DNA from 2 places in the Saccharothrix syringae genome. Region 2 is predicted to be linked to the other one. Evidence: predicted binding sites of a transcription regulator. Region 2 holds the regulator's gene; the other holds the start of a gene.

Region 1 (3,408 bases), 1.3 Mb from region 2:
GCGCGAGTACCAGCAGCTCGCCGAGCAGGCCGAGCAGCGCGGCGAGCTGTACCGCGACCTGGCCGCCCGCTACCGGGTGCCGGAGGACCTGCGCGACTGGTTCGCCGTGCCGCCGACGGGCGGTGACCCCTACGCGCGGGAGATCACCCTCACCCTGGACGCGCTGGGCCGCCTGCCGAAGGGGCCCTTCGACGGTGCGCCGCCGGTCGACCCGGACCTGCGCCTGACCCCGCCGGAGTGACGCCGGGGCCGGGCGTCGGCACCCGAGGCCCGGCCCCGCTCACGACTCGTCCCGGTTCAGGGCTCGCCCGGGTTCAGGGCTTGCGGCCGACCCCGGCGTAGGCGCTGATGTAGGCGTCGTCGGAGTCGGGGTACCACTCGGCCAGCGGCACGATCCCGGGTTCGACCACCTCGAACCCGGCGAAGAAGGCGGCGATCTCCTCGCCCGAGCGCAGCACCAGCGGGCTGTCGGTCTTGCGGTAGATGGCGTTGACCTGCTCGCCGCCCTCGATGCCCTCCGCCGAGATCCCGTCCCAGCTGCCGTGCGAGACGGCCAGGTAGCTGCCGGACGGCAGGGCCTCCCGGTAGCGGGCGACGGCCTTGTGCGGCTCGTCCGCGTCGGGCACGAAGTGCAGCACCGCGACCATCAGCAGGCCGATGGGCCGGTCGAAGTCGAGCATCCGGCGGACCTCGTCGCTGCCCAGCACGGAGTCGGGGTCGCGCAGGTCGGCCTGGATGGCGCAGGCCAGCGGGTTGTCGGCGAGCAGCGCCGTGCTGTGGGCGACCGCCACCGGCTCCACGTCCGCGTAGACGACCCGGGCCGACGGGTTGGTCTGGTGCGCGATCTCGTGCACGTTGCCCACGGTCGGGATGCCGGAGCCGAGGTCCAGGAACTGGTCGATGCCCTGGGCCAGCAGGTAGCGCACCGCGCGGCGCAGGAACGACCGGTTCGCGCGGGCCGCGCCGGACATGCCGGGGAAGATCTGCTCGACCGACTTCGCCGCCTCGCGGTCGACCGCGAAGTTGTGCGAGCCGCCCAGGTAGTAGTCGTACATCCGGGCCGCGCTCGGCCGTCCCAGGTCCACGGAGGACGGAACCCAGCTCGCCTGCTCCATGCGCGCATCTCCTCGTTGGTCGACGGCGTGATCGTCGTGGGGTTCCGAATCGGGCACAACCCCCGAACGGACGCTCCGCGTGCGTCCGGTCACAGCCTCGCACACGCGGTTCGCCGTGAAGCCCGGCGTGGTCGTGGTAGATCTTGGACCGGGCACCCGTGCGATCCGTGAAGCCTTCCGGACGTCTCGCCGGGCCCGCCGGTTCCCGCGTCGGAGGGGATCGCTCAGAGCGAACAGCCAGCGGAAACAAACACCCGCTCACCTTGGTTGAGCCAGTCAGACTCAACTTTGGAGGAGATCATGGGCGAGACGTTGGCGCTGCCGGTGCTGCCGCTGGACGACGTGGTCGTGCTGCCGGGCATGGTCGTGCCGATCCGGCTCAGCGGCTCCGACGCCACCGCCGAGGCCCGCGCCGCCGTCGAGGCCGCGACCGCCGCCGGCGGCCAGTCCCGGGTGCTGCTGGTGCCGCGGCTGGACGGCAAGTACGCGAAGGTCGGCACGCTGGCGCTGATCGAGCAGGTCGGCCGCCTCTCCGGCGGCGAGCGGGCCGCCGTCGTGCGCGGCACCGAGCGGGTGCGCATCGGCACCGGCACGACCGGTCCCGGCGCGGCCCTGTGGGTCGAGGCGACGGTCGCCGACGAGTCGCCGGTGGACGAGCGCACCCACGAGCTGGCCCGCGAGTACCGCGCGCTGGTCACCACCATCCTCCAGCAGCGCGGCGCGTGGCAGGTGGTCGACTCCGTGCAGCAGGTGGACGACCCGTCCGCGCTGGCCGACCTCGCCGGGTACGCGTCGTACCTGGACGACGCGAAGAAGGTCTGGCTGCTGGAGACCAGCGACGTGACCCTGCGGCTGGAGAAGCTGCTGGAGTGGGGCCGCGAGTACCTGACCGAGTTGGACGTGGCCGAGACGATCCGCAAGGACGTCAAGGAGGGCGTGGAGAAGCAGCAGCGCGAGTTCCTGCTGCGCCAGCAGCTGGCCGCGATCCGCAAGGAGCTGGCCGAGCTGGAGGGCAAGCCCGCCACCGAGGAGCAGGACTACCGGGCCCGCGTCGAGGGCGCCGACCTGCCCGCGCACGTGCGGGAGGCCGCGCTGGCCGAGGTCGACAAGCTGGAGCGCACCTCCGAGCAGTCGCCCGAGGTCGGCTGGATCCGGACGTGGCTGGACACGGTGCTGGGCATGCCGTGGAACGAGCGCACCGAGGACTCCTACGACATCGCGGGCGCGCGGGCGGTGCTGGACGCCGACCACGCGGGCCTGGACGACGTGAAGGAGCGCATCACCGAGTACCTGGCCGTGCGGCGCCGGCGCGCCGACCGCGGCATGGGCGTCGTCGGCGGGCGGCGGTCCGGCGCGGTGCTGGCCCTGGTGGGCCCGCCCGGCGTGGGCAAGACCTCGCTCGGCGAGTCCGTCGCGCGGGCCATGGGCCGCAAGTTCGTCCGGGTCGCCCTGGGCGGCGTGCGGGACGAGGCCGAGGTCCGCGGCCACCGGCGCACCTACGTGGGCGCGCTGCCCGGCCGGATCGTCCGGGCGATCTCCGAGGCGGGCTCGATGAACCCGGTGGTGCTGCTCGACGAGATCGACAAGGTCGGCGCGGACTACCGGGGCGACCCCACGGCCGCGCTGCTGGAGGTGCTGGACCCGGCGCAGAACCACACGTTCCGGGACCACTACCTGGAGGTCGAGCTGGACCTGTCGGACGTGGTGTTCCTGGCCACGGCCAACGTGCTCGACGCCATCCCCGGCCCGCTGCTGGACCGCATGGAGCTGGTGCAGCTCGACGGCTACACCGAGGACGAGAAGGTCACCATCGCCCGCGACCACCTGCTGCCGCGGCAGGTCGAGCGCGCCGGCCTGGCGCCGGAGGACGTCTCGGTCACCGGGGCGGCGCTGCGGAAGCTGGCCGGCGAGTACACCCGCGAGGCGGGCGTGCGGCAGTTGGAGCGCTCGCTGGCGCGGGTGCTGCGGAAGGTGACGGCCAGGGTGGCGCTGGGCGAGGCCGAGCTGCCGGTGGCGGTGGACGTGCCCGACCTGCGCGGGTACCTGGGCTCGCCCAAGCACACGCCGGAGTCGGCCGAGCGGACCGCCGTGCCGGGCGTGGCCACGGGCCTGGCGGTGACCGGCGCGGGCGGTGACGTGCTGTTCGTCGAGGCGTCGCTGGCCTCGGCGGGCACCGGGTCGGCCGGCGTCACGCTGACCGGGCAGCTCGGCGAGGTGATGAAGGAGTCGGCGCAGATCGCGCTGTCGTACCTGAAGTCGCACGACGAGCGCGCCGCGGTGCTGGCCGAGCGCG
Region 2 (3,408 bases):
GGGCGTGGACCGCAAGTCCGGGCGCGACGTGCTCATGGTCGCCGGCGGCACCGGCGTGGCGCCGATGCACGCGATCGTGGACGAGATGGCGCAGTGGGGCGAGAACCCCCGCGTTCACCTGTTCGTGGGCGGCCGAACCCGCGACGACCTGTACGACCTGGACAACCTCCAGCGGTTCGCGACGACGAACCCCTGGCTGACCGTCGTGCCGGTGCTGGAGTCGGACCCGGGCGCCCGCGGCGTCGAGCAGGGCACCCTCGCCGACGTCGTCACCCGCTACGGGGCGTGGGAGGACCGCGACGTGCTGGTCTGCGGCTCGCCGTCGATGATCCGGGCCACGGTGTCGCGCATGCTCGTGGCGGGCACCCCGCTGGACCGGATCAAGTACGACCCCTTCACGCTGGACTGACCTGGGCAAACGCACCAAGCGGGCGGTCCGCGCGCCAGACCGACCAGCCCAGCGCGGCCAGATCGACGCCCAGCGCGACCAGATCGACCAGATCAACCAGCCCAGCGTGGCCGGGTCGGTCCGCCACCGCGCGGCCGGATCGCCCCTGCAACCGCCTGGGGACGCCCGCCCTGCGCTGAGCGGAATGCCCTGCGCTGAGCGAGGATGCACCGCGCCGATACTCGCCACGGCCTGCTCGCCCCGCGTCAGGACCGACTCACCCAGCCCTGCGATCAGCTTCCGCGCGCTTCACCCCATGCCCTCGCACCGACCCGTGCCCGATCCACCCCTCACCAATCCACACCTGTCCTGACTTGCGGCTGAGCGGTGCGGTTCGCAACCCGGCCCACCGGTCCACAGCCGATCAGTCCCGACCACCTCCATCCTCGACCGCTCGCGTGCGGCACGCCACCTCCGAGGCTGGACCTGTGGACAACTCGGGCCGAGCCCGAGCTGGGCCTGATCCGGGAGCGCGGTCGGGGAGTCCGGGGCGAGCCGTCGGCGGGGTGGGGATCCGTGGGTGATGGGTGGCGGGTGGGCCTGGCCGGTCGAAGGCTGGCCGGTCGGTAGTGGTGGCGTCGTCGGGTCGGGGGCGGTGGCGGGGTGGTGTGGCGGGGTGGTGTGGGGTGGTCGCGGGGTTCCTCATGTGCAACCGATGATCGGTAACACCGTTTCCGTACATCGACCACCCCATCGAGTGATCGGAAGTTTCAGCGCTTCGGCTTCGGCTTCCACACCACCAACGCGGTCTCGTGCCGCACCGGCACCAGTTCACGCCGGTACGAGGCGTGCACCGACGCCGCCGCCTGCTCGGCCGCCGCCAGGGCGGAGGCCAGTTCCTCGGTCAGCTCCTGCACCCTGGCGCGCAGCGCGCCGACCTCGTTCTCCAGCTCGATGATCCGCTTGATCCCCGCGAGGTTGACGCCTTCCTCCTGCGACAACCGCTGCACCTCGCGCAGCAGCACGATGTCGCGCATCGAGTACCGGCGCCCACCACCGGTCGTGCGCCCCGGCGACACCAGCCCCATCCGGTCGTAGGACCGCAGCGTCTGCGCGTGCAGACCGGAGAGCTGCGCCGCCACGGAGATCACGAAGAACGGGGTGTCCTCGTCGGTTCCGGGCGGGAACGGGAAGCTCACACCGACCTCTTCTCCACCATCGCGTTGAGCTCGGCCCGCGGATCGTGCCGGGCCGTTGCCGACGCGTACTGCTCCAACGCCTCTCGTGCCGCGGCGTCCATGTTGTTGGGCACCGCCACCTGCAGCGTGATCAGCAGGTCGCCGACCTGGCCGTCGCGCCTGGTGATGCCCTTGCCCTTGGCTCGCAGCACCCTTCCGCTCGCGGTGCCCGGGGGCACCCTCAACGTCACCTTGCCGTCGAGCGTGGGCACGGTCAACGTGGTGCCGAGGGCGAGTTCCGGGAAGGTGACCGGCACGGTGAGGGTCAGGTCGTTGCCGGTCCTGCCGAACACGGGGTGCGGGTTGACGTGCACGCGCACGTACAGGTCGCCCGCGGGGCCGTTGTTGCGGCCCGGTTCGCCCTGGCCGGCGAGTCGGATCTTCTGCCCGTCGTCGACGCCCGCCGGGATGCGGATGGTGAGCGTGCGGGTCTTGGTGCTGACGCCGTCGCCGCCGCACTCGGGGCAGGGGTCGTCGACGATCCGGCCGGTGCCCCGGCAGTCGGCGCACGGTTCGGAGAACGCGAACGCGCCCTGGCTGCGGGTGACCAGTCCGGCTCCGCCGCAGGTGGGGCAGGTGCGCGGGGTGGTGCCGGGTCGTGCGCCGGAGCCGGCGCACGTGCCGCAGCTCGCCGGGCTGGACAGCCGGAGGGGCACGGTGGCCCCGCGGACGGCCTCGGTGAAGTCGATCCGGACGTCGGTCTCGACGTCGTCGCCGCGCCTCGGGCGGGTGGCGGAGGCGGACGTGCCCCCCCGGCGGTTGAACAGCCCGCCGAGGAGGTCGCCGAGGCCGCCCATGCCGCCGGGTTGGGCGCCGGTGCGGCCGAACAGGTCGCCCACGTCGAAGCCGCTGTTGCCGGCGCCGAACCCGCCGGGGAAGCCGCCGCCGCCCGCGAACAGCCGACGGGCCTCGTCGTACTGCTTGCGCTTGGCGGCGTCCGACAGCACGCCGTATGCCTCGGACACGGCTTTGAACCGCGCTTCGGCCTTGGCGTCGCCCGGGTTGGCGTCGGGGTGCAGCTCCCGCGCCAGCTTGCGGTACGCCCGCTTGATCTCGTCCGCCGAGGCGTCGGAGGAGACGCCCAGTTCGCGGTAGAAGTCCTTCTCGATCCAGTCCCTAGCACTCACCGGACATCACCCCCCTTTCTTTCAGTTCTCTTCGGTCTGGTCCTGGGCGGGCGCCCCGGGCTCGTGGTCGGTGACGGCGACGAGCGCGGGCCGCAGGACCCGCTCGCCGTACCGGTAGCCGCGGCGGAGCACGGCGGTGACGGTGGGTCCGCTGACGTCCGGGGACGTGCTGTGCTGCACGGCCTCGTGGACGGCCGGGTCGAACTCCTCGCCCTCGTGCCCGAAGGGTTCCAGGCCGATGCCGTGCAGGGAGCCGACCAGCTTGTCGGCCACCGCCTTGAACGCGCCGACGAGGTCGCCGTGGGCGCCGGCGCGCTCGATGTCGTCGAGCACGCCGAGCAGTTCGCCCGCGACCTGCGACTTGGCCGTGGCGATCACCAGTTCCCGGTCGCGCTCGACGCGCTTGCGGTAGTTGGCGTACTCCGCGGTGAGCCGCTGGAGGTCGGCGGTCCGCTCGTCGAGCTGGGCCTTCAGCGCGACGGTCGGGTCGTCGGCGACGGGGGTGTCGTCGTCGGGCAGGTCGGGGGCGGCGTGCCTGCCGCCCTCGGCCTGCTCCGGCTGCTCGTCCTGCCCGTCCTGCTCCGGGGCCTCGACGGGGGTGTCCTCGCCTTCGGGGGCGGTGCGGACCTCCCCCGTCTCGGGGTCGATGCGCCTG

The links. The regulator HspR, encoded in region 2, represses chaperone genes until heat shock. The targets are predictions, from matches to a motif close to ANNTTGAGTNNNNNNNACTCAANNT.
Region 1: a site for HspR is predicted at 1,380-1,404, ahead of lon (endopeptidase La). Genes of this name have one in related genera too.

What each region holds. Positions count from the first base shown of each region.
Region 1 is NZ_CP034550.1:9,430,920-9,434,327, forward strand. It holds gene EKG83_RS39540 (patatin-like phospholipase domain-containing protein) at 1-241, shown strand, start outside; gene EKG83_RS39545 (SAM-dependent methyltransferase) at 315-1,115, opposite strand; gene lon (endopeptidase La) at 1,416-3,408, shown strand, end outside.
Region 2 is NZ_CP034550.1:10,754,057-10,757,464, forward strand. It holds gene EKG83_RS45895 (FAD-binding oxidoreductase) at 1-409, shown strand, start outside; gene EKG83_RS45900 (heat shock protein transcriptional repressor HspR) at 1,159-1,587, opposite strand; gene dnaJ (molecular chaperone DnaJ) at 1,584-2,753, opposite strand; gene grpE (nucleotide exchange factor GrpE) at 2,775-3,408, opposite strand, start outside.